One region of the Rhizobium sp. FG113 genome, then DNA from elsewhere that is predicted to be linked to it. Evidence: predicted binding sites of a transcription regulator. Region 1 holds the regulator's gene; each other region holds the start of a gene.

Region 1 (10,585 bases):
CGCCGATCGCGCCGTGGAATGGCTCTACGGTCTGCGCAGCCGGATTGGCGACCGCATCCGCAGCATCCTGCCTGATGATACCGGCGCCTTCGCCGCCTCGCTGGTCACCGATGAGAGACGTGCCATCTCCAACGAGACGACGGAGGCGCTGCGCCAATCCGGCCTCGCCCATATCGTGGCGATATCAGGCCTCAACATGGCCCTGTCAGCCGGCATCTGCTTTGTCGGGCTGCGGCTGTTCTTTGGACTGTTTCCTGGCTTCGCGCAGGCCTATCCGACCAAGAAGTTCGCCGCCGGCAGCGCGCTTCTGGCGTTGACGGCCTATTACATGATCTCAGGCTTCGCGGTCTCGGCCGAGCGCGCCTTCATCATGATGGCGATCATGCTTGTCGCGGTGCTGTTCGATCGCCCCTCGATCAGCCTGCGCAACATCGCGCTCTCGGCGCTGCTGATCATACTGATGTCCCCATCGGAGGTGCTCGGTCCCAGCTTCCAGATGTCCTACGCCGCGACACTGGCGCTGGTCGCGGGCTTTGCTGTCTGGACCAGGAGGCGGCCTCGCGAAAGCGTTCTTCTCACGCATCCCGCGATAAAGCCGGTCATGGTCACGCTTCGCTTCTTCGGCGGCATCGCGCTGACCTCGATGATCGGCGGTTTCTCGACGGCGCTGTTTTCGATCGAGCATTTTCACAGGTTGAGCGGCTACGGCCTTCCCGCCAACCTGCTCGCCATGCCCGTCATCTCCTTCATCGTCATGCCTTTCGGAATGCTCGCGATGTTAGCGACGCCCTTTGGTCTGGACGCGCCACTATGGACCGTCGCGGGCTTCGGGCTGGATCTGGTGATCGACATCGCCAAGATGGTTTCCGGCTGGGGCGGCAGTGTCGATATCGGGCGGATACCGCAGTGGTATTTCGCGATCGCCGTGCTCGGCTTCCTAGTCTGGGGGCTGATGCGGACACGGCTGCGATGGATCGGTGCTGTGGGGGCCGCGCTTGCAACGCTCGTCGTTGTTCTGCTGCCTGCGGCATCTGCGCCTGAGCTGGTCGTCTCCGAGGACGGAAGCCTCGTGGCAGCAGTTACAGGCGACAGTCTCGCCAGCAACCGCGAACGCCCGCCCGACTTCATCTTCGGGCAATGGCAACGCGCGCTCGCGATCGAAGAACACAAGCCGCCTGACATGCTTGAAGGCGAGGCCTTGCCCATCCCGAAGAGGGGAGAGCCACGACCAAGGCTGACACTGAAACAACAAGGCGAAGCCCGCGCCATGATGCGCGATGCCGCAGCGTCCACAAATGACAGCGCTTTTCAGTGCCTCAAGACGGCCTGGTGCGTAACATCGCTCGACAGCGGCTACATCATCGCAACGCTCGAAAACGCCGCCTATCTCGGTCCCGCCTGCGATGTGGCCGATATCGTCATCACGCCTGTCCGTCTGCGCCAGGCGACATGCCGTTCCGGCGCAATGCTATTGACCGGCGAAACCCTCAGGCGATCAGGCGCCGTCGAAATCCGCATCGACGAGCAGGGGGCGCCTGTCGTCAAAACCGCTTATGAAAGCCTCGGTCGTCCCTGGATGCGTCATCGCGCCTATGACTGGCGCAACGACAGCTTCAGCGATGATCCGTCACCAACTAGTGACGTCACCACTCAGTGATACCGGCGAATAAGCCCGACGAGCTTGCCCTGAACCTTGACGCGGTCGGGCCCGAAAATACGCGTTTCGTAAGCCGGGTTCGCGGCTTCCAGCGCGATCGAGGCGCCCTTGCGGCGGAAGCGCTTCAGCGTCGCTTCCTCGTCATCGACAAGCGCCACAACGATATCGCCGGGGTTGGCGGTGTTGCCGTTGCGGATGATGACGGTGTCGCCGTCGAAAATGCCGGCTTCGATCATCGAGTCGCCCTTGACCTCGAGCGCGTAGTGCTCGCCGGAGCCGAGCATGTCGGCGGGGACGGTGATGTCGTGGGTGTTGTTCTGGATCGCCGAGATCGGCACACCGGCGGCGATGCGGCCCATGACGGGAACGGACGCTGAGTTGCCGTTGTCGGCGCTCGGCGCGGCCTTCGGGGCAGGGGCTGCGGCCACCGGCTGCGGCTTGCCGAGGCTGCCTTCAATGACGCTCGGCGAGAAGCCGCGTCGCGGCTGCAGGCTCGGATTATAGGCTTCCGGCAGCTTGATGACCTCAAGCGCGCGCGCTCGGTTCGGCAGCCGGCGAATGAAGCCGCGCTCTTCCAGCGCGGTGATCAGCCGGTGAATGCCGGATTTTGATGCGAGATCGAGTGCATCCTTCATTTCATCGAAGGATGGCGGAACGCCCGACTCTTTCATCCGCTCATGAATGAACAGAAGCAGTTCTTGTTGCTTGCGTGTCAGCATCGAAATGAACCCCAGAGTCGTGAAACAAAGCCAGAACGGACACTATATGTTCCATATGTGTTCCGCAAGTGCCTAAATTTTCGTAAAACTTGGCTCGGAATCGTCGCGATTTTGCACTTCATTCGATTTAACCGCGCCGGCCTCTTGCATTGTGGCGAAAGCCAGCGCACATCTCTGCCGATTTCGGGAGGATTTGCCGATGAGTGACCCCCATCCCCTGGACCACGTGGTGCTGCCGGTCGTCAACATCGAGATGGCGCGCGAGCGCCTGGGCAAGCTGGGCTTCACCGTCGCCGCCGATGCGCGGCACCCTTTTGGCACCGAGAATGCCTGCGTCTTCTTCGCCGACAAAACCTATATCGAGCCGCTCGGCATCACCAGCCTGGAGACATACGAGGCGGCCATCGGTGACGGCAACGTTTTCACCGCTCGCGACCGCGCCTTTCGCTTCCGCTGCGGCGACGACGGCCTGTCGGCGATCGTTTTCGGCACGCCGGATGCCGATAGCGATCACACCCGCTTCATCGACGATGGCATGAGCGGCGGCGAGATGCTGCAGTTCGCCCGGCAGATGAAGATGCCGGATGGTTCTGAAGCGACCGCGGCGTTCCGCCTGGCTTTCGCGGCCGATCTGCGCGCACCCGATTTCTTCCTCTTCGCCTGCCAGCGCGTCAACCCGCTGCCCAGCGACCGCAAGGCCTTGGAAAAGCACGCAAACGGTGTGTTGGGTATCCTGTCGATCGTGCTCTCGTCGTCCGATCCCAAGGCGTTCGCGCCGCTGTTGCAGCTGGCGTCGGATGCGCAGGCGTTCCGCGAGGAGGCATTCGGCGTCAGCCTGGATGCCGGCAACGCCCGCATTAATATCCTTTCGCCGGATGGTCTGAACGCTTACTACGATCTCGCCGAGCCCAAGGCCGATCGCGGCCTGCGCGGCGCGGCGATTGTCTTTTCCGTTGCCGATCTCGCCGTGACAGAGGCGCATTTGGCTGCTAACGGGATCACCTATACACGCAAGAACAATCGAATTCTGGTGAAGGCAGCACCCGGCCAGGGCGCGCTCTTCGCCTTCGAGGAGAAACGATGACTGAAACCAATTCCGAAGTGGCCGTTGGCGAAGGCGCCGGCCGTGTGGTGTTTTCCAACACCGGCAAGCTGTCGCTGATCGCCGGCCCCTGTCAGATGGAAAGCCGCGACCATGCCTTCATGATCGCCGGCACGCTGAAGGAGCTCTGCGACAAGCTCGGTATCGGCCTTGTCTACAAGTCCTCCTTCGACAAGGCCAACCGCACCTCGCTGTCGGCCCAGCGCGGCATCGGGCTTGAAACGGCGCTTGAAGTGTTCGCCGATCTCAAGAAGGAATACGGTTTCCCCGTTCTCACCGACATCCACACCGAGGAGCAGTGCGCCGAAGTCGCCACTGTCGTCGACGTGCTGCAAATTCCGGCCTTCCTTAGCCGGCAGACGGACCTGCTGGTCGCCGCCGCAAAGACCGGCCGTGCCATCAACGTCAAGAAGGGCCAGTTCCTGGCGCCTTGGGACATGAAGAACGTGCTGGCCAAGCTGAATGCCAGCGGCAACCCGAACATCATGCTGTGCGAACGCGGCGCTTCCTTCGGCTATAACACGCTGGTCTCCGACATGCGCTCGCTGCCGATCATGGAAGCCATGGGTGCCCCTGTCGTGTTCGATGCGACCCACTCGGTGCAGCAGCCGGGCGGGCAGGGTGGCTCCAGTGGCGGCCAGCGCGAATTCGTGGAAACGCTGGCGCGTGCCGCTGTTGCCGTCGGTGTCGCCGGTGTGTTCGTCGAGACGCACGAAGATCCCGATAACGCGCCGTCGGATGGTCCGAACATGGTCTATCTCAAGGACATGCCGCGCCTGCTGGAGAAGCTTCTGGCCTTCGACGCCATCGCCAAGGGCTGACGTTCAAAAGACTGACACGTTCGTGTATTAGGCCACGAGGAATAAAGCGGCGAAGCATGCGCAAAACGGCCCCAAACTGGCATTGTAATTTGCGCATCTTCGATTAAAGACGAATTTCAAACGATTTATCCACCCCTCAAGCAGAGAAGAGCCGATGACCGCTATTACCGATATTATCGCCCGCGAGATTCTCGACAGCCGTGGTAACCCCACCGTCGAAGTCGATGTCTATCTCGAAGATGGCAGCATGGGCCGCGCCGCCGTTCCATCGGGCGCGTCGACCGGCGCTCATGAAGCCGTCGAACTCCGCGATGGTGGCAAGCGTTATCTCGGCAAGGGTGTCGAAAAGGCCGTCGAAGCCGCCAACACGGAAATCTTCGACGCCATCGGCGGTATCGACGCTGAAAACCAGATCCAGATCGACAACATCATGATCGAACTGGACGGCACGCCGAACAAGTCGCGCCTCGGCGCCAACGCCATCCTCGGCGTTTCGCTCGCTGTCGCCAAGGCTGCCGCCGAAGCTGCCGGCCTGCCGCTCTACCGTTACGTTGGTGGCGCTTCCGCTCACCTGCTGCCGGTTCCGATGATGAACATCATCAACGGCGGAGCGCATGCCGACAACCCGATCGACTTCCAGGAATTCATGATCCTGCCGGTTGGCGCTGATTCCATCCGCGAAGCCGTTCGCATGGGCTCGGAAGTCTTCCACACGCTCCGCAAGGAACTCGCGGCCCAGGGTCACAACACCAACGTCGGCGACGAAGGCGGCTTCGCACCGGGCCTGAAGAGCGCTCCTGAAGCCCTCGACTTCATCATGAAGTCGATCGAGAAAGCCGGCTACAAGCCTGGCGAAGACATCCATCTCGGCCTCGACTGCGCCTCGACCGAATTCTTCAAGGACGGCAAGTACGTTCTCGAAGGCGAAGGCCGCACGCTGGAGCCGGGCGCAATGGCTGAATACCTGGCACAGCTCGCTGCCCAGTACCCGATCATCTCGATCGAAGACGGCATGGCTGAAGACGACTGGGATGGCTGGAAGGCTCTGACGGATCTGGCCGGCAAGAAGGTTCAGCTGGTTGGCGACGATCTCTTCGTCACCAACTCGGCTCGCCTGCGCGACGGTATCAAGATGGGCGTCGCCAACTCGATCCTCGTCAAGGTCAACCAGATCGGTTCGCTGACGGAAACGCTCGACGCCGTCAACACCGCGCACAAGGCAGCCTACACCGCCGTCATGTCGCACCGTTCTGGCGAAACCGAAGATTCCACGATCGCCGATCTCGCTGTCGCGACCAACTGCGGTCAGATCAAGACCGGCTCGCTGTCGCGCTCGGATCGTCTTGCCAAGTACAACCAGCTGATCCGCATCGAAGAAGGCCTCGGCCCACAGGCGCAGTACGCCGGCCGTTCGATCCTTCGCGGCTAATCGCCCGAATTCAGGAATTTGGCTGAAATCAAGCATTTGGAACCCGCGCCCCAACCGGCGCGGGTTTTTTGTTGCGCCACGTTCATAGTCAACGGACGGTTAATCTCTGCCCGGTAGTCTTCTGGTCAAGGGTAATGCGTTTCGAGAATGCGTGTATGTGGACCAAGCATCATAAGAAGAAAAAGATCGGCCGTTTCGTCATCCCGGCGATGGCGGTCGCGTTTCTCTCCTACTTCGGCTACCATTGCATCCATGGCGACTACGGCCTGCGCGCGACCGAAGTGTTCGAGCGCCAGCGCATCACGCGCGAAAGAGAGCTGGCGGTGCTTAAAAATAAGCGCGAGCACCTTGAAAAGCAGGTGGCGCTCCTAAGTGATGGTTCCATGGACAAGGACATGCTGGACGAGAAGGCCCGTCTGCAGCTGAACTTCTCCCGCGCCGACGAGATCGTCATATTCAATCATTATTCGAATTAACCGGATTCCGGTTAATCGAAATAAATTGATATTTATCAATGCTTTACCGCTGAATACGAGCCATGCAATTATGGCATTGCTGCGGCGAAATTTCTTCCCTATGGTGCGCACCACCCAAGAACCGATAAACCCATAGGGAGGGTTGAATGGCTCCGCGAAAAAACGCGACCGTTTCCAGCCGTAAGACAAGCGCAAAGCCTGCAGCCAAGGCATCGAATGGTGGCCCGGTGGCCGATTTCGATCGTGACGAAGAGCTCAAGGCCTATCGCGAAATGCTGCTCATCCGCCGTTTCGAAGAGAAGGCGGGCCAGCTTTACGGCATGGGCTTCATCGGCGGTTTCTGTCACCTTTATATCGGCCAGGAAGCTGTCGTCGTCGGCATGCAGATGGCGCAGAAGGAAGGTGACCAGGTCATCACCGCTTACCGCGACCACGGTCACATGCTGGCAACCGGCATGACCGCACGCGGCGTCATGGCCGAGCTGACCGGCCGCATCGACGGCTATTCCCGTGGCAAGGGCGGCTCGATGCACATGTTCTCCAAGGAGAAGCATTTCTACGGCGGTCACGGCATCGTCGGCGCCCAGGTGTCGCTCGGCACCGGTCTCGCCTTCGCCAACCGCTATCGCGGCAATGACAGCGTCTCGATCGCCTATTTCGGCGACGGCGCCGCCAACCAGGGCCAGGTCTACGAGAGCTTCAACATGGCTGCTCTCTGGAAGCTCCCGATCATCTACATCATCGAGAACAACCGTTACGCCATGGGCACCTCCACGGCCCGCGCCACGGCGCAGTCGAACTACTCGCTGCGCGGTTCCGGCTTCGGCATTCCCGGCGTCCAGGTCGACGGCATGGATGTTCGCGCCGTCAAGGCTGCGGCCGACGAGGCGCTCGAGCATTGCCGTTCCGGCAAGGGTCCGATCATTCTCGAAATGCTGACCTATCGCTATCGCGGTCACTCCATGTCCGACCCGGCGAAGTATCGCTCCAAGGAAGAAGTGCAGAAGATGCGCTCCGAGCAGGATCCGATCGAGCAGGTCAAGGCACGCCTCATCGAAAAGGGCTGGGCCTCAGAGGACGATCTCAAGGCGGTCGACAAGGACGTTCGCGACATCGTCGCCGATAGCGCCGACTTCGCCCAGGCCGCACCGGAGCCGGATGCATCCGAGCTCTACACCGACATTCTGCTGTAATCGGGGAGGGTAGACCCATGCCAATCGATATTCTCATGCCCGCCCTCTCTCCGACGATGGAAGAAGGCACGCTGTCCAAGTGGCTGAAGCAGGAAGGTGACAAGGTCACCTCCGGCGACATCATTGCCGAAAACGAAACCGACAAGGCGACGATGGAAGTCGAAGCCGTCGACGAAGGCGTCATCGGCAAGCTTCTGGTTGCCGCCGGCACCGAAGGCGTCAAGGTAAACGCCAAGATCGCTGTGCTCCTGCAGGACGGCGAATCCGCATCCGACATCTCGGCTGCACCTGCTGCTGCCGCACCGGCCGCCGCCGAAGCACCCAAGGCTGCCGAAGCGCCCGCCGCTGCAGCAGCAGCGCCGGTTCCGGCCGAGCCCAAGGCTCAGGTTCCGAACGATCCTGAAATCCCCGCCGGCACCGAAATGGTCTCCATGACCGTGCGCGAAGCGCTTCGCGACGCCATGGCCGAGGAAATGCGCGCCGACGACAACGTCTTCGTCATGGGCGAGGAAGTGGCCGAGTACCAGGGCGCCTACAAGGTGACCCAGGGTCTGCTGCAGGAATTCGGCGCCCGCCGCGTCATCGACACCCCGATCACCGAGCACGGCTTTGCCGGCGTCGGCGTCGGTGCTGCTATGTCCGGCCTGAAGCCGATCGTCGAGTTCATGACCTTCAACTTCGCCATGCAGGCGATCGACCAGATCATCAACTCCGCTGCCAAGACGCTCTATATGTCCGGCGGCCAGATGGGTGCACCGATCGTGTTCCGTGGCCCGAATGGTGCCGCTGCCCGCGTCGGCGCTCAGCACAGCCAGGACTACTCGGCCTGGTACAGCCAGATCCCGGGCCTCAAGGTCGTCATGCCCTACACGGCATCCGACGCCAAGGGCCTGCTCAAGGCTGCTATCCGCGATCCGAACCCGGTCGTCTTCCTTGAAAACGAAATCCTCTACGGTCAGCACTTCGACGTGCCGAAGATGGACAACTTCGTTCTTCCGATCGGCAAGGCCCGCATCCACCGTCAGGGCAAGGACGTCACGATCGTTTCCTTCGGTATCGGCATGACCTATGCCACCAAGGCCGTCGCCGAACTCGAAAAGATCGGCATCGACGTCGAACTGATCGACCTGCGCACGCTGCGTCCGATGGACCTGCCGACCGTGATCGAATCGGTCAAGAAGACCGGCCGTCTCGTCACCGTCGAGGAAGGCTACCCGCAGAACTCGGTCGGAACCGAAATCGCCACCCGCGTCATGCAGCAGGCCTTCGATTATCTCGATGCGCCGGTTCTCACGATCGCCGGCAAGGACGTTCCGATGCCTTACGCCGCCAACCTCGAAAAGCTTGCGCTGCCAAGCGTCGACGAAGTCGTCCAGGCGGTGAAAGCCGTCTGCTACAAGTAGGACGGGCGCATGCAAGTCACGATAGCCTTGTACGATGGCAACGACCTAAAACAGAAGTTCGATCTGCCATCCTCTGTTTCGACTGATGCGCAAGTGGAAGTCGCTATGAAGTGCCTGCTGTCATCGTCTTTGGAACCTTACGAGATCATTGAGAGCTTGTTTGGTTCTAGGACTGAGTTGGACATCCATAAGAGTTCTGTTTCCGATGGCAGGAAGTTTACCGCCGGAAGCAATCCACATGTAATCGCCGAAATTCGGGGGGAGTGATCATGCCGATCAACATCACGATGCCTGCGCTGTCTCCGACCATGGAAGAGGGCAACCTCGCCAAGTGGCTGGTCAAGGAAGGCGATACGGTTAAGTCTGGCGATGTCATCGCCGAGATCGAAACCGACAAGGCGACGATGGAAGTCGAAGCGGTCGACGAAGGTGTCGTCGCCAAGCTCGTCGTCCCCGCCGGCACCGAAGGCGTCAAGGTCAATGCTTTGATCGCCGTTCTGGCCGCCGATGGCGAAGATGTCGCTGCCGCCGCAAGCGGCGCTGGCTCGGCTGCTCCGGCACCAAAGGCTGCTGAAGCGTCGAAGACCGAGGCAAAGACCGAAGCTGCTCCGGCTCCGGCCACGCCAGCGGCGGCTCCTGCACCAGCAGCAGCGCCTGCCGCTGCTTCCACGGGCAACCGCACCTTCTCCTCGCCGCTCGCGCGTCGTCTGGCGAAGGAAGCCGGTATCGATCTGTCGTCCGTTGCAGGCTCCGGCCCCCATGGCCGCGTCGTCAAGAGCGACGTCGAAGCTGCTGTCGCCGGCGGTGGTGCAAAGGCCGCGCCTGCCGTTGCCTCGCAGGCTGCCGCATCGGCTCCTGCTGCCGCACCGAAGGGCGCTTCCGACGAGACCGTTCTCAAGCTGTTCGAGCCGGGTTCCTACGAACTCGTGCCGCATGACGGCATGCGCAAGGTCATCGCCAAGCGTCTGGTCGAATCCAAGCAGACCGTGCCGCACTTCTACGTCACCGTCGATTGCGAGCTCGACGCGCTGCTGGCGCTGCGTGCCCAGCTCAACGACGCCGCTCCTCGCAAGGAAGGCGCGCCGGCCTACAAGCTGTCGGTCAACGACATGGTCATCAAGGCCATGGCGCTTGCACTGCGCGACGTTCCGGATGCCAACGTCTCCTGGACCGAAGCCAACATGGTCAAGCACAAGCACGCCGATGTCGGCGTTGCTGTCTCGATCCCGGGCGGCCTGATCACCCCGATCATCCGCAAGGCCGAGGAAAAGACCCTGTCGGCCATCTCCAACGAGATGCGCGACCTCGGCAAGCGTGCCAAGGACCGCAAGCTGAAGCCCGAGGAATATCAGGGTGGCACCTCGTCGGTCTCCAACATGGGCATGATGGGCGTCAAGCACTTCGCAGCTGTCATCAACCCGCCGCACGCAACGATCCTCGCGGTCGGCGCAGGCGAGCAGCGCCCCGTCGTCAAGAATGGCCAGCTGGCTGTCGCAACCGTGATGACGGTCACGCTGTCGACCGACCATCGCTGCGTCGATGGCGCGTTGGGCGCGGAGCTGTTGCAGGCGTTCAAGGGCTACATCGAAAACCCGATGGGCATGCTTGTCTGATCAAACGGCGGAGGCGGAAATGACGAAGACCGTTCTTTGCTATGGTGATAGCCTGACCTGGGGTTATGACGCCGCTTCCGTCGGCCGTCATGAGTACAAGGATCGTTGGCCGAGTGCGCTTCAGGCTGCACTCGGCAACGAAGTCCGGGTCATCGCCGAAGGGTTGAACGGC
Region 2 (10,585 bases), on a different contig from region 1:
ACGCGATCGCTGGCTTTTCAGCGGCGCTGGCGATTGCAATCGGCGCCGAGACCACGCCCTTCGTCGCGGGCGTCTGCCTTGTCGTCTCGCTGGCCTGGGCCTGGGAAGGAAAGCCCTTCGCGCCCGCCGCCAAGGCCTTCGGCTTGACGCTTGCGCTGTCGATCAGCCTGTTCTTCTTCGGCACGGTGCCGCCGAGGCTTTATCCTGCCGTCACCTGCGACAACCTCTCGCTCGGCTATTATAGCCTGGCTGCCATCGGTGGCGGCCTGCTCCTGTTTGCCGCCGCTTTTGCCAGCGGCCTCGGGCGCGGCTTGCGCTTCGTGGTCCTTGCGGGCGTGGGAGCCGGCGTGCTCGCCTCGGCGCTGATCATCGCGCCGCAATGCCTGCGCAATCCGCTTGCCGATCTCGACCCGATGCTGATCGATCTCTGGCTCAACAATGTCCAGGAAGCGCAGTCGATCTTCGGCGCAATGCGGCAGGATCCCTATACGCTCGGCTTCTTCTACGCGACGGGCCTGTTCGGCATCGCCGTCTGCGTCTTCCGGCTTTTCCATGCCGATCGCGTCCGCATCCATCTCATTCTGCTCTGCCTGCTCGGCATCAGCTTCGGGATCTCGCTCGTCCAGGTTCGCGGCTCGACCTTCGCCAACCAGCTCGCCGTCTTTCCTCTGGCGCTGCTGATCATCGACATACGCCGCGTCTCCAACGCCGATCGCGAAAATGGCGCCGCCGCGCTGAGCTATATCCTGACCGTACTCCTGAGCGTTGCCTCGGTCTGGGGGCTGGTCGGCGGCTTCATCGGCTCGCGTCTCGACAACACCCAGGCCGAATTGGCCGAGGCCAAGGAGAAGCTCACCTGCGCCTCGCCCGAGGTGGTCGCGCCGCTGGCGTCGATACCGCCCGGCCTCGTCTCCGCACCCTCGGACATGGGCGTTCATATTCTGCGCTTCACGCAAAACCGCATCCTCTCCGCGCCGTACCACCGCAACCAGGGCGGCATGCTCACTGAACTGCATATCGGCCTCGCGACACCCGCGGATGCGGAAGCCTTCATTCGCGGCACCGGCGTGACGACGCTCGCCTTCTGCCCCGATTTCGCGCAGACCCGCGAGATCGCCAAGATGAAGCCGGATGGTCTCTACGCACAGCTGGAAAAGGGCAATATCCCGTCCTACCTGCAGCCGCTGCCGAAGCAGGAGGGTTCGCCGGTGCAGTTCTTCCGCTACGTGCCCAGCGGATCGTGATTATCGTCGGATCGTGAGGGATATCAGACGAGGCGCGCTCTCTTGCGGGCGCGCCCGATCAGGTGCAGACCGACGAGGCAGGCGAGCAGGCTGATATTGTAGAAGAGGATGGCGACGGCGAGATCGATGATCGAGGTCGGCCCGAAAAGCGCCGCACAGATATAGCTTCCGCAGATGAGCAAGCCCACGAGAATCATGGAAAAGATGTTGCGCATCGGCGCTGTTGCGATGCCAATTGCTGTTGCGGTCAGAGCAATCATCAGGGTCTCCCGAATCACCTCACTATACGTCCGCTGGCTTTGACGAACAATTAACGCACCGGCAATATTCGCGGTTCCATATATTTCATGAGCCAGAAACAAGCGGCGCGCCGGATATTCAAACGAGGCCGATGAGACCGCTCGCCGTGGTGCCCGATGCGCGCACGCGCGACACGCGCAGCGGCAAAAGCACGCCGTCAGCCACGCCCTCGAAGGTCAACAATGCGCCTGATGCCATCTCCACCGCGAGAGTGCCGCCACCGCCGACATAGAGCGCGCGCGTGGTCTCGGGCAGCGCCAGCGTGTCGTCGGGCGTGATCGGAAAGCCGGTGCTGGCGGGGCCAGTGAGCGAGGGTGTGTGAGATGCAAAGCGATCGGACATGGGAAGCTCCTTGGTTTTCTTCCGCAATCATGGTGCCACCATGCAAAACGGGGAAAATCGCGCGCTGGCTTGAGACGTCGTGTTGTCTTGCCGATCCATCAAGCTATTGAAACAGCGCGATTGTTTTCGTTGAGATGCAGCATCGAACAGCGCCAGCGAACGAAAAACCTCCCCGCGCACGGGGCTGCCTTTGCGCTCTTCTTCGGCTAGAACAGCCTTATGAGCAGCTTCTTCGACAATGATTCGCCGAGCAATCTCACCGAATATTCGGTGTCGGAACTGTCGGGTTCGATCAAGCGGACCGTCGAGACGGCCTTCGATCAGGTGCGCGTGCGCGGCGAGATCTCCGGCTATCGCGGCCCACACTCGTCTGGACACGCCTATTTTTCGCTGAAGGACGACCGCGCCCGCATCGATGCCGTGGTCTGGAAGACGAGCTTTTCGCGACTTAAAGTCCGCCCCGAAGAGGGGATGGAAGTGATCGCAACAGGCAAGATCACCACCTTCCCGGGCTCTTCCAAGTATCAGATCGTCATCGAGACGCTGGAGCCGGCGGGCGCCGGCGCGCTGATGGCGTTGATCGAGGAGCGCAAGCGCAAGCTTGGCGCCGAGGGACTGTTCGATCCCGCCCGCAAGCGGCCACTGCCCTTCATGCCCCGCGTCATCGGCGTCGTGACCTCGCCGACAGGCGCCGTCATCCGCGATATCCTGCATCGCATCTCCGATCGCTTCCCCGTGCATGTCGTCGTCTGGCCAGTGAAGGTGCAGGGCGAGGGCTCGGGCGAGGAGGTGGCGAACGCCATTCGCGGCTTCAACAGTTTCGCGCCCGATGGGCCAACGCCGCGTCCAGACGTGCTGATCGTCGCGCGCGGCGGCGGCAGCCTCGAGGATCTCTGGAGCTTCAACGACGAGATCGTGGTGCGCGCCGCCGCCGAAAGCCGCATCCCGCTGATCTCGGCCGTCGGCCACGAGACCGACTGGACGCTGATCGACTACGCCGCCGACGTTCGCGCCCCGACGCCGACGGGGGCCGCCGAAATGGCGGTGCCGGTCAAGGCGGAGCTGGAGGCGCAGCTCTCGGGGCTTGCGGCCCGGCTGCAGGGCAGCACGCTGAGGCAGATGGACCAGCGCCGGCAGCAGGTGCGGGCACTGATGCGGGCACTGCCCTCGCTCGACCAGCTTCTGGCTTTGCCGCGCCGCCGCTTCGACGAGGCCGCATCAGGCCTTGGCCGTGGCCTCGAGCTCAACACCTTGAACAAGCGCCGCAGCTTCGAGCGCACGGCGGCGCATCTGCGCCCCGACATGTTGTCCAACCGGATCGCCGAGCGCCGCCAGATGCTTAACGAGCGCATGACGCGGGCGGAACGCACCGTCGAGCGGCTGATCGACCGCTCGAAATCGCGCATCGGCCGCGCCGACGCGGCACTCGCCTCGCTGCCATCGCGGCTGAAGAGCCAGACATCGCGCATGCGCGACCGCCTCGCCAATCTCTCGCGCAGCGCCGACACGGCGGTGCGCCACCAGCTGGTGCGGGCGCGCGGCGAGCTATCTGCGCAGGAGCGCATGCTGCAATCGCTCTCCTACAAGAACGTCTTGAAGCGCGGCTATGCCGTCATTCGCGACGAGGACAACCGGCCGGTTTCCGAGGCAGCGATGTTGTCGGCGGGCTCAGGCATCTCGATCGAATTCTCCGATGGCCGCATCGGCGCGATCACCACCGAGGGCGGCGAGCCGCCAGCCGGCGCCAGAAAGCGCGGTAGCAAAGCCTCGGAGCCGAAGGCAGCCGATCCCGCAGCGCCGCCGAAGCAGGGCAGCCTGTTTTGATCTTGCCGACATAGGGCACGTTCTTACGCGTCGATCACCAAATATTGGTCGCGACGCCCTCGGCCGGGCGTTTAAAAAATGCGGCAAAGCGCCTATGTGGAAGCAAAGGCGCGGCGATTTCAGCCGCTTCATGATGCGACCTGGAGAAATACCTTGAAAAGAATGTTGCCCGCTCTTCTGATGGTCGGCGCCCTTGCCGGCGCGCTCTCCGGCGCATTGCCTGCCGCGCCGGCGCTGGCGGGCCAGTCGAAAGTGTCCGAGTTCATTTTCGGCAAGGCCTATAACGACAGCGTCACCGCCATCCGCATCACCTCGCTCTCACAGCGCGAGCAATCGCTGCCGCTATCGCTGCGCCACCCCATGCCATCAGGCATCCGCGAAGCGCAGGCGACCGTCAGCGCCGACAGGCATCTGATGCAGGCGATCGCCGATCGCGGCATCGCGCTGAAGAATGTCATCCAGGTGCAGCGGGCGCTGAACGGCGGACACGTGATCTATTACCGCTGACCCGGAATTCCGGCCGGGCAAACCCGGCCGCTATGCGTGAAGTGGCTTGGACCGTTACGCCCACTCGCCCTGCCGCATGACGGGCACCTTCGAGCCATCGGCCCTGATGCCGTCGATATCGACCTTGTCGGAGCCGATCATCCAGTCGATGTGGATCAGGCTGGAATTGCCGCCCTGCGCCTTGATCTGATCCTGGCTGAGGCTGGCGCCATCGAGGAAGCACTTGGAATAGCACTGGCCGAGCGCGATGTGGCACGAGGCGTTTTCGTCGAACAGCGTGTTGTAGAACAGGATGCCGCTGGCCGAGATCGGCGATGAATGCGGCACCAGCGCCACTTCGCCGAGCCGGCGCGCGCCCTCGTCCGTATCGAGCACCTTGTTTAGCACCTCTTCACCGCGCGACGCCTTCGCCTCGACGATCCGGCCGCCCTCGAATTTCACGCGAATATTGTCGATCAGCGTGCCCTGGTGCGACAGCGGCTTGGTGCTCGACACATACCCCTCGACACGCAGGGCATGCGGCGTCGTGAACACTTCTTCGGTGGGGATATTCGGGTTGCAGGTAATGCCGTTCTTGGCGGTCGAGGCGCCGCCGTGCCACTCGTGGCCATCGGCCAGCCCGACGGTCAGGTCCGTGCCCGGGCCGGTGAAATGCAATGCAGAGAACCGCTCGCCATTCAGCCAGCTGGAACGCTTCCTGAGATTGGCGTTGTGCTCCGCCCAGGCCGCGATCGGGTCTTCGACATCGACGCGCGAGGCGGCGAAGATCGCCTTGGCGAGCTTGGCGACCGCGATCGGCTCGGGATCGTTGGGGAACACCAGCTTTGCCCAGGCCGGGTTCGGATAGGAGACGATGTTCCAGTTGATGTCGAAATTGGAGATCTTCTCGAGCGCCGGCTTGTAGGCCGTCGACATCGCCCGGTTGGCGCGGCCGACCTTGGCGGGGTCCTGCTCGGAGAGCATCATCGGATTGTCGCCGGCAACCGCAAGCCGCGCCGCCCCGTTCGCATAGGCCTTCGCCATGCCCTCGTAGAGCCAGCTGGACGCCCGGTCGAAGCTCGCATCATTGGCATATTGATAGCGCGCCAACGTCGATTCCTCGTCGGAATAAAAGGCACTGACCAGGCCGGCACCCGCCATATAGGCGTGCTTGGTGATCTGCCGCACCAGCGGCAGCGCCACGACGGGCGCGGTGATCACGAGATCCTGGCCGCTCTGAAGCTGCAGCCCGACCTTGACGGCGACTTCGGCGAGCTTGTCGAGCTTGATGGGGTCCACGGCGTTATCGCCCTGCGGCATGTAGTTCATGATCGATCACCTTCTGAAACGAACGGACAGGCCATCAGACTTAGACCCCTTTGCGGCGAAATTGAAGCTTGCGGCCCTTGCCAATTTCAACCGTGCATATTCAGATGTCCTAAGGGGACATCGGGCAAGTGGGGAGCGGATGAGACAGCTGATGGGGATACTGGCCGCGGCAGGGCTCTCCCTGCCGGCAGCGGCAGTCGCTGGCGAACTCGGCATGACCATGTTCGGCCACAAGGTCGAGATCGTGAAGCAGGATGACGAGCTTGCGCTGGCGGTTGACGGCCGCAAGCTGCTGGCCAATGCCTATCTGATGATCGAGGAAATGGCGGTTGTCGGCAACGTCCCGGTTGCCATCGGCTCCTCGTCCAATGGCGGCAATGCCTGCCCGGGCGATCGCTTCGTGCTGTCCTTCTCACCGGGCGCCGTTCCGCGTCTCGACGGGCAGCCGGACGATTACGTCGGGCTGGAAGTCGAAAACAAGGGGGATCACCTGCTGTTTTCCTCGCAGCCGATCCCCGGCCGCGCCGGCGTGCAATGGTCCTGGACTGCGCCCGACGGCTTCAAGCCATTGGCCGACGTCGCCTTCACGCCCAATGCCGCAAAGGGCTGGGACGCGCTGCGCGATCACAAGGCGGCGCATCCGGCGGAGCTCTTCTCCAACGCGGCGGTGGCAAAGGAAATCTACGCTCTTCTGGGTGCCGACAAGGAACAGTATGAGCGCAGCATCACCGGCGTCGGCAGCGGCAGTTTCGATGGCAGTGTCTTTACCGGCATGGCCTGCACGCCGCATATGTGTACGGAAGAGGAGGCGATCCTCGTCGCTGATATCGACAGCCGCGCCGTCTATCTGGCCTGGAAGCCGTTCAACAAGAAGATCATCGTTCGCCCGCCGGTCAAGCAGTGGCCGGACAAGGCGCGGGCGGCGCTGAAGGACTGGGCCGCCAAATGGAAGGGTTGAGGCCGGAACTCGCTCACGCCACCAGCGCCGCGGCCGTTGCCTTCAACACTGCGAGCGCATCCTTCGGATCAAGCCGCACCTGCAATCCGCGCTGCCCGCCATTCATGTAGACGAGCGCTTCGCCCATCGCTGCTTCCTCGATCGCCGTCGGCACGAGTTTCTTCTGGCCGAAGGGGCTGATGCCGCCCACGTGATAGCCGGTCAGGCGCTCGGCATCCGCCGGCTTCATCATGTTGGCCGACTTGCCCTTGAAGGCAGCGGCGAGCTTTTTCATGCTGACCTCGCGATCGGAGGGGACGACGACGCAGACCGCTTTGCCGTCCACCTCGGCCATCAGCGTCTTCAACACGCGGTGCGGCTCCTCGCCGATCGCTTCGGCCGCCTGCAGCCCGATGCGCTCGGCGTTTGGATCGTACTCATAGGTGTGGACGGTGAAAGCAACCTTCGCCTTCTCCAGAACCTGCGTTGCCCGCGTCGTCTTCGACATTTGATCAGCCCTTGAAGAACCCGCCATAGATCTCCGGCTTGAAGCCGACCAGAAGCTTGCCGTCAGCCTCGACAACAGGCCGCTTGATCATCGACGGCTGCTCCAGCATCAGCGCGATCGCCTTCTCGCGGTCGAGGTTTTCGCGGGCATCATCCGGCAGTTTGCGGAAGGTCGTGCCGGCGCGGTTGAGCACCGTTTCCCAGCCGGCTTCCTGCGTCCACTTTTCCAGATGCGCCCGGTCGATGCCTGAAGCCTTGTAGTCGTGAAAATCATAGGCGACGTCGTGCTCTTCCAGCCAGGTGCGGGCCTTCTTCATCGTGTCGCAGTTCTTGATGCCATAGATGGTGACGGTCATTCGGTTCTTCCCAATCAATTCTCAAGAGCGCCCGGCTTGCGCACAACCTTGCTGGCCGCCCCGCAGGCGATCTTCATCAGGTCGGCGCGGCGGCGCACCAGACGCGACGAGGTGCGGGTGACGATCAGACCCGCCTGCGGCGCACGCACTTCGATCGCGCCATCGGCCATGCCGGGCCGGGTGAGGATGGTCGCCAGCAGCTCGCCTTCCTTGATCTCCTCGCCGATATTGCGATGGAAGAGCACGGTGCCGGCCTCAGGCGCGCGGATCATCTCGATATTGTCGAGCGGCACGGCAGGGCCGGTGAAGGGCGCAAGCGTAACCTGATGAGCGATGGCGCCGCGTGCAGCGAGGAAGTTGAACAGCCCCTCGGCATCCTTCTTTGCCATCTCAGGATAGACGTCGCGCATGCCGCGAAGCTCGACGGTGACCGATAGCTTGCCGGGCAGCCGCGTCTTCTTCTCTTGCGTTTCGTGCTTCCAGGCATAGCCGATCGCCTCTTCAAAGGCCGAGCTTTCGCCATCCGACAAGAGCACCGCCTCCATGTCGAGCGCTGCGGCAAGATCGGCCGCCTCCGGCCAGAAGGCCTCGTCGATATAGGCATATTGCAGCGATTCATCGTCGCAATGCAGGTCGATCACCAGGTCCGCTTCCAGCGCCATATGCATCAGCTGCCGCTTCAACCGGTCGACGGCATTGTAGCGGTCGAGCTCGGCCACCAGGCCGTCGCGATCGTTGACCGAGATCAGCGGGAACTCGCGGTTGAAATTGGTGCGCGTCCCAAGATCGAACCGGCCCTGCAGCTCGCCAAAATGCGATTGCGCCGCGCCAATTGGGTTGGCATGCGGAACAATTGTGATGTCGCTCAGGATTTCGCCGGCGCTTTCGGCCATGCGCAGTTTCTCGCAGAGGAAATGCACCAGCGCCGTGCCCGGCAGCTCGTTGGCATGCAGCGCCGCCTGGATATAGATCTTCGGCGCCTTCGGGTCGCTACCCTTGAAGCGCAGCACCGGCAGCCGCCACTCCATTCCCGCCGTATCGCCTGAAATGATGATCTCGGACCTATCCATTTTCGTCTCCGCTGCTGCTGTCATTGCTGCAGCAGCTTTAAGCGCGTTCCGATACATGAGGCAAGGTGTCAGCCGCGTTCGCTGAGCGGCCAGCTTTCCACATGCTCGTAGTTCGGCTCACCCGGCCGTTTGTGCAGAAGCACGAACTCCCGCGCGGGCATGACAACAGGCGTCGCAAGCGCGGTCTTTGCCACCGTCTCGTCGGCGTAAAACAGCGTCGCATGCGGCTGGAAATCGGCTTTCACATGCGGGTCGCAGCCGATCGCATGCATCTCGATACCGATCTGGATATGCAACTGTCGCAGAAGTTCCCGACCGCCATTGCCCGAGAGCACGATGGCGTTGCGCGACGCCGTCCTGAATGTTGCGACATGATCGAAGCTGAGATCGAAACGGCAGGCATCGACTTCAGATGCTGCCTGGCAAGCCGCGAAGATCATCTCGTCCTTGATCTTCTCGGCGCTCGCAACGCCATAGAGCGAGACGTGCAGCCGCTCGGGCGCCATCGGTGAGAGAAGCCCGTCATGCTCCCTCTGCAGGCGCGCCTGTATCTCCAGGCAGGCCTGGCGCGCGTCGGGATCCGGCAGGATCGCGAAAAACAGGGTTTCTTTGCCAAATCTTGACGATTTCGGGTGCATCGTGCGGCTTGCGAAATCGAAGGACGATTGCGTGTTCTGTTCGTGCATGACCAACCACCGGAGCATCCGCCCCGCCTCTGTCTATCCAGGGAACGCAGGGATGGTATCAGGTGAATTGAGGAAATCAAGAACAAAAGAAGAACATTTAAGATCGATGCCGGGAGACTGTAGATGCGTATCCTGATGGCCTGCGCGGCCTTTCCGCCCTTTATCGATGGCGGCGGCCCGATTTCGGCGATGATGGTCGCCAAGCTCTTGATCGCGGCAGGCCACGAGCTGGAAGTCGTCAACGTCTCGGGCGAGGACAAGCACGAGGTCTATGACGGCGTGCCCGTGCACCGCCTGAAGACGCTCAATATCGACTGGAATTACCGGCTTCCCCGGCCAGGCTGGAAGAAGCTGATCTGGCACGCGCTGGAGAATTTCAATCCGCGCGCTTATCTCGTCATGCGCCGCGAAATCCGCCGGTTCAAGCCGGATATCGTGGTGACCGACAGCATCGAAAACATCAACGTCGCCACCTGGGCGGCCGCCAAGCGCTCAGGCGTGCCGGTTTGCCATATCCTTCGCAGCGCCTTTCTGCTCTGCTGGAAGGCCAGCATGCGGCGCGGCGACGACAATTGCGTGCGCGCCTGCTCCTCCTGCCAAGTCTCCTCCTACGGCAAGAAATTCTTCTCGCGCTATGTCGATGCCGTGATCGGCGAGACCGATTTCATCATCGGCCGCCACACCGAGCATGATTATTTCCCCAATGCCAGCACCCACCGCGTCCCCGGCGCCGTTCCGCCGATTGCCCGCAGCGAGCCGCGCAAGCCGCCGGAAGGGCCGATGCGCTTCGGCTTCATCGGCGTGCATGATCCGGTGAAGGGCCTCGATACGCTCGCCCGCGCCGCCCATAGGCTCGTCAACGACCACAATGTCCGCTTCGTCATCGCCGGCAGCGCCAAGAGCGATTATTCGAAGTCGCTGCCGCAGAAGTTTCCGGGCGAGAATACGAAGTTCCTCGGCTGGACCAAGCCCGAGGATTTCTTCCCTCAGATCGACGTTCTCGTCGTCCCCTCGCTCTTTCGCGAGCCCTTCGGCCGCGTGGTGATCGAGGCTTTCGCGCAAGGCGTCCCCGTCATCGGCGCCCGCTCCGGCGGCATTCCTGAATCGATCGATCCCGGCAAAGACGGCTATCTCTTCGATCCCGGCGACGACAAGGCGCTCGCCGCCGAGATCGCCTCCATGGCGGCCAAGCCCGAGGCCATCCCCGCGCTGTCGCGCGCAGCCCTTGAGGCAGCACGTCGCTACGAGCCGCCAAAGATCGCCGCCGGCTTCGACGCCGTCTTCGCCAAGCTGCGCCCGGATCTGGCCAAGCCTGCGCAAGACGAGGCCGCCCCCCGCCAGGCACGCGGCTGATCGCAAATTCCCGACGCGCAAGAAACGGGTTGAATTCGTAGCCGTCAGGTACGATTTTCGGGTGAGGCCGATCATACGGCCGCAGCTTCAGTATCGGGAGGCGAGACCCATGGCCCAACAAGCTCAGCATTACGCCATCTTCGAAACCGCG
Region 3 (10,585 bases), on a different contig from region 1:
GCGCTTGCCGGTGCCCAGATCGACCCGAAGGTGCTGAGCCGCGACCGCGCCCAGGGCGTGTTCAAGCAGACCTTCCTCGAGTTCTCGCAGCGCACCGTCAGCCAGGCCCGCCTCGACATCGGCCGCCAGAAGATGAAGCAGTTCGCCGACGTCTTTGCTCGCGCCGAACAGGAATACGGCGTTCCCCCGGGCGTCATCACCGCCTTCTGGGCGATGGAGACCGATTTCGGCGCCGTGCAGGGCGATTTCAACACCCGCAACGCGCTCGTGACGCTGGCTCATGATTGCCGCCGTCCGGAACTCTTCCGCCCGCAGCTGATCGCGCTGATCGAGATGGTCCAGCACGGCGACCTCGACCCTGAAACCAACACGGGTGCCTGGGCCGGTGAAATCGGCCAGGTGCAGATGCTGCCGCGCGATATCATCGCCTACGGCATGGACGGCGACGGCGACGGCCATGTGCGCCTGAAGCAGAGCGGCCCGGACGCCATTCTGACCGCCGCCAAGTTCATCCAGCACCTCGGCTTCCAGAAGGGCCAGCCCTGGCTGCAGGAAGTCACCATCCCGCAGGACCTGCCCTTCGAGAAGTCGGGCCTCGGCGGCACCATGACGGCGGGCGAATGGTTCGCGCTCGGCGTCAAGCCGCGCAACGGCGACGTAAGCTTCGGCACGCTGCGCGGCGATCTCGTCCTGCCGCAGGGCCGCCTAGGACCGGCCTTCATCGCCTATCCGAACTTCGGCATCTATCTCGAGTGGAACAAGTCCTTCATCTACACGACCTCGGCCGCCTATTTCGCGACCCGCCTCTCCGGCGCCGAGCCCTATCTCAAGGGCACGCCTGAGCAGGGCCTGACCAACGACCAGATGAAGGAACTGCAGACCAAGCTCGACACGATGGGCCACGACGTCGGCGCCATCGACGGCATCCTCGGCTCCGGCACCCGCGTCGCCATCCAGAAGCAGCAGCAGCGCCTCGGCATGCCGGCCGACGGCTGGGCAACGCCCGCCCTCCTCAACGCGCTCTGAGCGCCCGCGAGAAAGCTGAAAAACGACGACAAGAGCCGGGCCAAGCGCACGGCTTTTTCGTTTTCCGATTTCGTGAGCGTTTTCAGCGGCCTGTACTGCGCCTGCAATCCGCCACAGGCGTAAATGGCGGGTCGCCCTTTTTTACGCTCCGTTAAAATGTGTGAATATTTTTCCGAGCGATTTTGTCGTGAGGATTCAGCGAACTAGCTTTTGTCACCAGGGAGAGATGTGACATTTTCGCCGCATCGCAGCAAAAAAAGCGCTTTCCAACTGCCACAGTCCCGACATATTATCAGCTCGTTAACGCGAGGAGACAGACATGGGACTGACACGATCCTTGAATGTCCTTTTGATCGGTGCGGCGTTTCTTTTCGTGCTGTCGATGCTTTTCATCTGACACAGGATGCCGCTTCAAACGGACTATGCCGAAACTCCTAGATAGCGCAGAGTTCATGAAACAGAAAAAGCGCAGGCCATCGCGGTCTGCGCTTTTTCAGTTCTATAGACTGTAAACTTCGCCTTGATCAGGCGGCAGCACCCGCGCTCTTGGCGGCATTGCGCTTGAAGCCGAGGTTCGTCAGAACCGCCGAGACGAGCGGCGCGCGGTTCATCGTATAGAGATGGAAATCCGAGATACCACGACGGGCCAGGTCCTCGATCTGCTCGGCGGCGACATCGGCCGCGACCTTGGCGCGCTCTTCCGGCTTGTCGTCATAACCGTCGAAGCGCTCGTCGAGAAACGCCGGAATGACCGTGCCGCAGGCGCCCGCGAAGCGCTTCAGCTGCGTCAGGTTCATGATCGGCATGATGCCGGGAACGACGGGAATGGTGATCCCGGCCGCCCGCACCTTTTCCAGGTAGCGCTCGAAATTGTCGTTGTCGAAGAAGAACTGCGTCAGCGCCCGGTTGGCGCCATTGTCGGCCTTGCGCTTCAGCATGTCGATATCGGCGGCGACGTCGCGGCTCTCGGGATGCTTTTCCGGATAGGCCGAAACCGAGATTTCGAAATCACCGAGCTCGCGCAGGCCAGCGACCAGCTCGGAGGCGTTGGCGTAGCCACCCGGATGCGGCGTGTAGGGCGCACCGACGCCATCGGGTGTGTCGCCACGCAGCGCCACGAAGTGCTTCACGCCAGCCTTGCGGAAGCTCTCGACGACGCTGTGCGTCTCTTCCTTGGTGGCGCCCACGCAGGTGAGGTGCGAGGCGGTGGCAAGCGGCGTGGAGCTGATGAAGCGCGACACGGTCGCCAGCGTCGGCGCCTTGGTCGTACCGCCAGCGCCGTAGGTCACCGACACGAAGTCGGGGTTCCAGTCCTGCAACTCGCTGACCGTCTTCCAGAGCTGGCCCTCGGCCTCTTCCGACTTGGGCGGAAAGAACTCGAACGAGATGCCGATCCTGTTGCGCGCGTCCTGGTTCAAAGCCATGTCAGTCTCTCCCGGCAAATGTGGGTGCGGCGTGATCGCTCTCGGCGGAGGCCATCAGGCGCCTGGGGTCGCGCGCGAGCCAGATGGTGACTGTAAGCCCCTGCCCGCTCTCGTGCCCCGGATGAAGATCGACGACCTGCTCGATATCGAGCCCCGCCTTGCGCAGCCAGTCGGTCATCGACTGGTGCGAGAAGCCGAGACGCACATGCGCGTGGTCGTCACGAAGATATTCCAGCGTGTGAGGCGCCAGATCGATGATGACGAGCCGTCCGCCCGGGCGCAACATGCGTGCCGCTTCCCCAATGGCGATTTCCGGCTGGTCGAAGAAGTGCAGAACCTGATGGATCGTCACCAGATCGAAATCCTGCGCCTCGAAAGGCAGGTTCAGGATATCGGCATGGCGCACCGAAGCCTTGGTGATGCCTGTCCGGTCGAGATTGGCACGGGCGACGCTCAGCATGTCGCGGCTGGCATCGACGCCGATCGCGCGGCGGTAGAGGCCTGAAAGAAGCTCCAGGATGCGGCCGGTGCCGGTTCCGAGATCGAGCAGCGAATCGATCGGCTGGCTGCCGAGCAGCCGGATCACGGCGGCATCGACCTCCTCGTCGGCGGCGTGCAGGCGGCGAAGCTCGTCCCACTCGGCGGCATTGCGGCTGAAATAGGCCTGCGCCCGCTCCGAGCGCTGACGCTTGACGGCATCGAGCCGCTCTCCATCGCGCAGAATGACAGGATCGTTGTCGGATGCATGCGCCAGAAGATTGCGAACGAAGCTCGCCGCCTTCCCCTCCTGCCGCAGCCGGAAATAGGCCCAGGCGCCCTCCTGATAGCGATCGATGAGATCGGCTTCGCCAAGCAGCTTGAGATGGCGCGAGATACGCGGTTGGGATTGTCCGAGAATTTCGGTAAGATCGGTCACGGTCACGTCGCCGGCGGCAAGCAGCGCCAGAAGACGTAAGCGCGTCGGCTCACCCGCCGCCCGCAGCACGTCCACCAACGCATCCAAACCTAGCCTGACGGGTTCACCCATATCCGATCCAATCAACATATAAAGATATCTTTATGTGAAATGATTTGGTCGTGCAAGCGGGATTTCGATCGGTTCACGAAATTCCCTGCGCAAATCGCGACATCTCTCCTTACAAAAAAGCCCCGGCGAACCGGGGCTTTTCTCGAGTTGCTCTTCTGAACAAACCTTATCGCGTCAGGCGCTTGTAGGCCTGGCTGCCTGGGTTCAGCGCGTCGGGGCCGAGGCGGCGAACCTTGTCTTCTTCATAGTCCTCGAAGTTGCCTTCGAACCATTCGACATGGCCGTCGCCTTCAAAGGCGAGGATATGCGTCGCCAGGCGGTCGAGGAACATGCGATCGTGGCTGATGATGATGGCGCAACCGGCGAAGGCTTCGAGCGCGCTTTCCAGCGCACCGAGCGTTTCCGTATCGAGGTCGTTGGTGGGTTCGTCGAGCAGCAGAACGTTGCCGCCGGCCTTAAGCATCTTGGCGAGGTGAACGCGGTTGCGCTGACCACCCGAGAGATTGCCGACCTTCTGCTGCTGATCGCCGCCCTTGAAGTTAAAGGCGCCGCAATAAGCACGCGAGTTCATGTCGAACTTGCCGAGCTTGATGACTTCGGCGCCGCCCGAGATTTCTTCCCAGACGGTCTTGTTACCGTCAAGCGCATCGCGGCTCTGGTCGACATAGCCGAGATGAACGGTGTCACCGATGCGGATCGAGCCGGCATCCGGCTTTTCCTGGCCGGTGATCATCTTGAACAGCGTCGACTTGCCGGCGCCGTTCGGGCCGATGATGCCGACGATACCACCCGGCGGCAGCTTGATCGTGAGATCGTTGATCAGCGTGCGGCCTTCGAAGCCCTTGTTGATGCCTTCGAGCTCGATGACCACCTGGCCGAGACGCTCGGACACAGGGATGATGATCTGCGCATCGCCGGGGCGGATGTTTTCGGCCGCGTCGACCAGCTGTTCGTAGGCCTTGATACGGGCCTTCGACTTCGCCTGACGGGCTTTCGGGCTGGAGGCGATCCACTCCTGTTCACGCGACAGCGCCTTCTGGCGGCCGGCTTCTTCGCGGGCTTCCTGCTGCATGCGCTTGGCCTTCGCCTGCAGGTAGGCGGAGTAGTTGCCTTCGTAAGGAATGCCACGGCCGCGGTCGAGCTCGAGAATCCAGCCCGTGACGTTGTCGAGGAAGTAGCGATCGTGGGTAATCATCATCACGGCGCCCGGATAGTCGCGCAGGTGCTTTTCAAGCCAGGCGATCGTCTCGGCGTCGAGGTGATTGGTCGGTTCGTCGAGGAGCAGCAGGTCCGGCTGCGAGAGCAGCAGCCGGCAAAGCGCGATACGGCGACGCTCACCACCCGAAAGCAGCGTGACGTCGGCGTCCTTCGGCGGGCAGCGCAGTGCTTCCATCGCCATCTCGACCTGCTGTTCGAGGTCCCAGAGGTTCTGGCTGTCGATGATGTCCTGGAGCTTGGCGCCTTCGTCAGCGGTCTCGTCGGAATAGTTCATCATCAGTTCGTTGTAGCGGTCGAGCACGGCCTGCTTGTCGGCCACGCCTTCCATGACGTTTTCAAAGGCGTTCTTGGCAGGATCGAGATGCGGCTCCTGCTCGAGGTAGCCGACGGTCGCACCCTCCGCGAGCCAGGCTTCCCCGGTGAATTCCTTGTCCTGGCCGGCGATAATACGCAGCACGGTCGACTTACCGGCGCCGTTCGGGCCGAGGATACCGATCTTGGCATCCGGGTAGAACGACAGGTTGACGTTTTCGAGGATCTTCTTGGCGCCGTAGGACTTGTTCAGTCCCGACATGTGGTAGATGAACTGACGTGCCATCGGTAATTCTGCTCCGGGGGAAATTGGTTTGCCGCTATGTAGGCGAATTGGCGCCCGGGGGCAACGCGCCAGCGGCAAAATCCAACCGCTTTGTCGCAGATCACCCGCAGTTTGAGGCTGAAAATCAGCCCGCTCTACCGCAGCGCGGCATGATCGATCCGGAAAAGCTGGAAATCGCTGCGTGTGGGCGGATTGACCCGCTCCAACCCCGGCCAGCCATCCCCACGCGCCAATGCGGCATAAAGCGGCGCCTGCTTCGGATCGGCTTCGAGGGGAAAGCGGCAGACGGCGACATAGTCGAAAGGCGCCAGCGCTTCGCGGCGCAGCTGCGGGTCCGAGGTCATGAACGCCTGGAAGATCCGCTTCATTCCGGGAGATGCACGATGGAACGGCATGGCGGCGACCGAAAAGCCCGATGGCGCCGCCAGGATCAGAGGCATGGCGATCCCTTGCGGCGCGGCGACACGGCCCGGCGGGACGGTTTGAAGCACGGAGAAATCCTGCCGCTCGCACTCGCTCGCCACCATATAGTCGACCTCGTCGAATTTATGCTGAACCGACGGCACCAGCACGAAGAAGACACAAAGCGCGGCCGCAACCGCAGCAGCGGCAACCGCGGAAAACCGGTACATTTTGTCGAACGCCTGTGATTTCATCGTCATCGTCGCGATGACGACGGGAAGGAACACCGGCATTAGCGCGATCGGAAAGCGAATGTTGCGCGTCACGAATAAGGTGAGAACGAGGGCGCCCAACGCCATGAGATAGGCGATTGCTGGTCCAAACGACCGCTCCCGCATTTTGAACCACACCAGCGGACCGACATAGGCGCCGACGGCAGCCGTCAATGCCAGGAGGAGCAACAGATCATATTGACCGTTCTCGTAGAAATACCGGATGCTTTTTTCCTGCCATACCCGGTCGAACCACAGCTCCCGCGACACCGGGTCTATGATGCCGTAAGGCCCAGAAATGCAGGATGGAAAGAGGTAGGCGGCCACGATCAGGACGGCAACGGCCGGAATTGCCAGGCCAACGAGCCGCATGAAAGGCCCCGCGCGATCACTCTGGATCGCCACGCCCGCACCGAGAACGACGGAAAATGCCGACAGCAGGAAAATGTAAGGGGCGGAGAAGGCGTCGCATTGCGTCGAAACGGCAGCGGCGGGGCCGAGGAACGCCATGGCGGACATAAGCGTGACGATCACCATCGAGACGGATGCGGCGACAAGGACGGTGCGCACCCCGGCGACATTTCCGATGTAGCAGACAACGAGCCCGGCATAGGCGATCACGACGAGCGGAAGACACTCAAGCCCGATCACCGTCGAGATCGCAGCACCGGCACCGATCATCAGCCCCCCTGCCCGATCCCATCGCACCAGCCCCGCGGTGATCATCATGAGAGCGACGATCTGGACGTTATGGTGATCAATGCGTCCCGGCGTGAACTCCAGCACGCCCATGCTCATGAGAACGGTGGCGAGCATCAACGACAGCGTGAGCGTCGTTTCCGTCAGCGAAAACCCCGCAAGCAGGCGCCGTGCGGTCGTTGCGACCAGCAGGCAGCAGAGCGAGAGCAATATCGGCGGCCAGACCTGGAAGGCAACGGAGAGCGCCTGCGCGGTCGGCATGAAAGGCTGCAGCAACCAGGCGATTGCGACATAAGGGAGATCGACCAGCCGTGACCAGGGCGACACGTAAGTCGTCGGCATCGAGATGAAGGGAAGCGACAGATCGAACCAATGCCCCTGCGGGGACAGCAGGTGCCGGATCTGGAGTTCGCGCAACTGATCGTCGATATCGCTGACGAACCTTATCCCATCAACGAGATCGAACAGCACCATTGCCAGGGCGGTCGCGTAAACGATCAGGAACATGCGCCATAACGGCATCTCGCCTGCAGCAGTCTGATCGCTTTCACATGCCACCATCTCGGACATCAGTCGCCACTCATGCTATTGGTCACCACCAGCCCGAGACGATAGACGTCAAAAATTGAGATTATCCTACGACCTCAAAATCCCGCAGCGTCGACGATCCCCTCGTTGCAGCCAAAGGATGTCCGGCCCGCTCCCTGGATGAGATCGCCGAGATCCTTGCCCTTCCCATCCCTCGCATCCGCTGAAAGACCGATCGTCAGTTCGCTGATGACGCGGCTGTTGCCGGCGCGGCGGCAGCTCATCTTCACCCGGTCGCCGGCGCCGGGGCCGAAGCTCTTGTCGAATGCCGCCTTGATCGCGTCTCCTGATAGTGACTTGCCGATATTGGCGGCGAACAGTTCCTGCACGGCGGATCCGTTCAGGTCCTCGATCAGCCGCACGGCATCGCCGAAATAGGCGTCGGCGCTCATGCCGGTGCAGGTGCCGTGCTTGATCCATTCATGCCGCTCGAGCGCCGATTGCGTGCCGGGCATCACCTTGTCGAGCGATGCCTTCGTCTCGGCCGAGAGTTTCACCTCCGGCAGATCCCTCCAGTCGCCATCCTTGTCGGCGGAGCGATCCGCGTCGGAAACACCGCAGTAATCCTTGCGCATCGGCCAGAGCCCGTGCAGCGAGAAGTTCTTGGCGTCGTAGCGGTCGCTGCCTTGGCTGGCGCATTCGGCCTTGCGCTGGTTGGTCTGGCAGAAGGCCGGTTGCCAGCTGGCCGCGAGAATGAAGCGCGTGCGCCCGCCGCCCTCCTGCGCAAAAGCGGAGCCGGCCATGATCGACAGCAAGAACAATGCGATGACGCGAAAACCGAGATTGCCCATACCCATCCCCACAAGGAACAATTCATGAACATCAAAGCATGCGGCGCTTCGACAGGCAAGCGGCAAAACGAGGCAAGCGAAAATCTCCGGCACAACCCGCTCCGGCTGTTGCATTTGGCGGATGTTCTGGTCTTCTCCCGCCACGGAGGAAATCATGTTTTCAGAAACCCGGCGCCTCGATCATACAGGCGCTTCACTGGCCTATCACTATCAGCAGCCCGAAGGTGCCGAGCGCGGCATTCTGTTGATCAGCCACGGATTGGCCGAGCACTCGAAACGCTACCAGCGCTTCGCGGAAGCGATGGCCGCGCGCGGCTATCACGTCTACGCCCACGACCATCGCGGCCATGGCGAGACCACCGCACCGGACGCGCCGATCGGTCGCTTCGCAAGGCGTAATGGCGCGAACCTTGTCATCGGCGATATCGAGGCGATCCGCGACGAAGCGGCGACCGAGCATCCGGGCCTGCCGATCATCCTCTTCGGCCACTCCATGGGCGGGCTGATCGCGCTCAACGCAGCCGTCACCTACCCGCGAAAATTCGATGCCGTCGCCGTTTGGAACTCGAACTTCAATCCCGGCCTCGCCGGCCGCGCCGCGCAGGCGATCCTCTTGATCGAGCGCGCCCTGAAAGGCTCCGACGTCCCGAGCGACCTGTTGCCGAAGCTCACCTTCGGCACCTGGGCGAAATCGGTCGCCAACCGCCGCACGGATTTCGACTGGTTGTCGCGCGATCCCGAAGAGGTCGACAAGTATGTGGCCGATCCGCTCTGCGGCTTCGGTGCCTCCGTCTCGCTCTGGCTCGACGTCTTCGAACTCACCTTCCGCGCGCCGCAGAAAGAACATCTCGCCCGCCTGCCGACCGAGACGCCGATCCATCTGGTCGGCGGCGGCCAGGATCCGGCGACGGAGAATGGAAAAGCCATCCTCTGGCTCTCAAACCATTTGAAAACGCATGGCTTCTCCCGTATTAGCACTGAGATATATCAGGACATGCGCCACGAGACCTTGAACGAGATCGGCGCCGACGCGGCCATATCGGCATTCGCCGATTGGTGCGATCAGGCAACCGCTCGGCCCGTGAACGGCTGATCCCGGTCCCCTACCCTAATCAGAGAATTCCGTCATGAGCAGCAACGCGGCACCCGGCACCAGCAACACCCCATCGGAAGTGATGATGGGGCTGATCCTGATGTTCGTCTCGGTGCTGCTGTCGCCCATCATCGACATCTTCTCCAAGCTTGCGATCAGCACGGTCCCCTCCGCCCAGATCACCGCGGCGCGCTTCGGCGTGCAGGCGCTCTGCATGCTGCCCATCGTGCTCTGGCGCGGAAACCTCACCGACATCACCTGGAAGCAGAGCTTCTTCCACGCCATCCGCGGCGCCATCATCACCGTCTCGATGATCTCCTTCGTCACCGCGCTGAAATACATGGCGGTCGCCGATGCCATCGCCATCTTCTTCGTCGAGCCGATCATCCTGACGATCCTGAGCAGCATCTTCCTCAAGGAAAAGATCGGCTGGCGCAGATATACGGCCTGCGGCGTCGGCTTTTTCGGCGCGATCCTCATCATTCAGCCGAGCTTCCAGGAAGTCGGCTATGTCGCGCTTCTGCCCGTCGTCTGCGCGGTCTGCATCGCCATCTCCGCGATGATGAACCGGGCGCTGGCGCAGCGCGAAGACCCATGGGTCATGCAGTTCCACATGAGCCTCTGGGGCCTGCTCATCTGCACCGTCCTGCTCTATCTCGGCCATGGCAGCGGCTCCGATATCCTCGACCCCGTCATCCCCGACACCCGCGCCTGGCTCTATCTTCTCGGCGTCGGCGTCACAGCCGCGATCGCCGGCATCTTCGGCGTCTATGCCTACCGCTCGGCGCCGGCCTCGACGCTGGCCCCGCTGCAATATTTCGAGATCGTCTCGGCCACGGCCTTCGCCTGGCTGGTCTTCGGCGACTTCCCGGATGCGCTGAAATGGCTCGGCATATCCATCATCATGGGCTCCGGCTTCTACATCATCTGGCGCGAGCGCCGCTTTGCATCCAAGCCCGTATCCGATACATCTGAGGAGACGCGGGCACCCTGATCTGATCGTGGGAGGAACATGACGCAGACCCAGCCTAACAGAGCGCCGCTCGCAGGCATTCGTGTCATCGAACTCGCGCGCGTTCTTGCTGGCCCCTGGGCCGGCCAGATGCTGGCCGATCTCGGCGCCGATGTCATCAAGGTCGAAAACCCGGATGGCGGGGATGATACCAGACACTGGGGTCCCCCCTTCGTCGAGGGTGCCGATGGAGAGAACCTCTCGGCCGCCTATTACCACGCCGCCAATCGCGGCAAGCGCTCGATCACAGCGGATCTCCGCAGCGAGGAAGGCCAGGCGCTGGTCCGCCGGCTGGTCGCCACCGCCGATGTCGTCATCGAGAACTTCAAGCTCGGCGGCCTCGTCAAATACGGGCTCGACTACGAGAGCCTGCGCCAGATCAATCCCAAGCTCGTCTATTGCTCGATAACCGGCTTTGGCCAGACGGGCCCTTAC

What was found. Region 1 encodes LexA, which represses DNA repair genes until DNA is damaged. Its sites were predicted from a motif close to TGTTCNNNNTGTGTTCNG; they were not measured.
Region 2: a site for LexA is predicted at 9,160-9,177, ahead of ACODTZ_RS08135 (2'-5' RNA ligase family protein). Genes of this name have one in related genera too.
Region 3: a site for LexA is predicted at 8,059-8,076, ahead of ACODTZ_RS15130 (ribonuclease T2 family protein). Genes of this name have one in related genera too.

What each region holds. Positions count from the first base shown of each region.
Region 1 covers NZ_JBMDKV010000003.1:202,020-212,604, forward strand. Annotated here, with positions in the region: gene ACODTZ_RS11220 (ComEC/Rec2 family competence protein) at 1-1,657, shown strand, start outside; gene lexA (transcriptional repressor LexA) at 1,651-2,376, opposite strand; gene ACODTZ_RS11230 (VOC family protein) at 2,576-3,460, shown strand; gene kdsA (3-deoxy-8-phosphooctulonate synthase) at 3,457-4,299, shown strand; gene eno (phosphopyruvate hydratase) at 4,454-5,728, shown strand; gene ACODTZ_RS11245 (FtsB family cell division protein) at 5,884-6,204, shown strand; gene pdhA (pyruvate dehydrogenase (acetyl-transferring) E1 component subunit alpha) at 6,351-7,397, shown strand; gene ACODTZ_RS11255 (pyruvate dehydrogenase complex E1 component subunit beta) at 7,415-8,800, shown strand; gene ACODTZ_RS11260 (hypothetical protein) at 8,810-9,067, shown strand; gene ACODTZ_RS11265 (pyruvate dehydrogenase complex dihydrolipoamide acetyltransferase) at 9,070-10,413, shown strand; gene ACODTZ_RS11270 (SGNH/GDSL hydrolase family protein) at 10,433-10,585, shown strand, end outside.
Region 2 covers NZ_JBMDKV010000002.1:216,779-227,363, reverse strand. Annotated here, with positions in the region: gene ACODTZ_RS08185 (hypothetical protein) at 1-1,244, shown strand, start outside; gene ACODTZ_RS08180 (hypothetical protein) at 1,268-1,504, opposite strand; gene ACODTZ_RS08175 (spike base protein, RCAP_Rcc01079 family) at 1,623-1,886, opposite strand; gene xseA (exodeoxyribonuclease VII large subunit) at 2,106-3,710, shown strand; gene ACODTZ_RS08165 (hypothetical protein) at 3,864-4,217, shown strand; gene ACODTZ_RS08160 (aminopeptidase) at 4,272-5,525, opposite strand; gene ACODTZ_RS08155 (Ivy family c-type lysozyme inhibitor) at 5,677-6,483, shown strand; gene ybaK (Cys-tRNA(Pro) deacylase) at 6,497-6,970, opposite strand; gene ACODTZ_RS08145 (ArsC family reductase) at 6,975-7,325, opposite strand; gene ACODTZ_RS08140 (M14 family zinc carboxypeptidase) at 7,340-8,419, opposite strand; gene ACODTZ_RS08135 (2'-5' RNA ligase family protein) at 8,464-9,081, opposite strand; gene ACODTZ_RS08130 (glycosyltransferase) at 9,205-10,434, shown strand; gene ACODTZ_RS08125 (methylated-DNA--[protein]-cysteine S-methyltransferase) at 10,544-10,585, shown strand, end outside.
Region 3 covers NZ_JBMDKV010000005.1:58,049-68,633, forward strand. Annotated here, with positions in the region: gene ACODTZ_RS15105 (lytic murein transglycosylase) at 1-1,026, shown strand, start outside; gene metF (methylenetetrahydrofolate reductase [NAD(P)H]) at 1,551-2,450, opposite strand; gene ACODTZ_RS15115 (ArsR/SmtB family transcription factor) at 2,452-3,477, opposite strand; gene ettA (energy-dependent translational throttle protein EttA) at 3,644-5,293, opposite strand; gene ACODTZ_RS15125 (hypothetical protein) at 5,428-7,236, opposite strand; gene ACODTZ_RS15130 (ribonuclease T2 family protein) at 7,311-8,045, opposite strand; gene ACODTZ_RS15135 (alpha/beta hydrolase) at 8,200-9,138, shown strand; gene ACODTZ_RS15140 (DMT family transporter) at 9,173-10,132, shown strand; gene caiB (succinate--glutarate CoA-transferase) at 10,151-10,585, shown strand, end outside.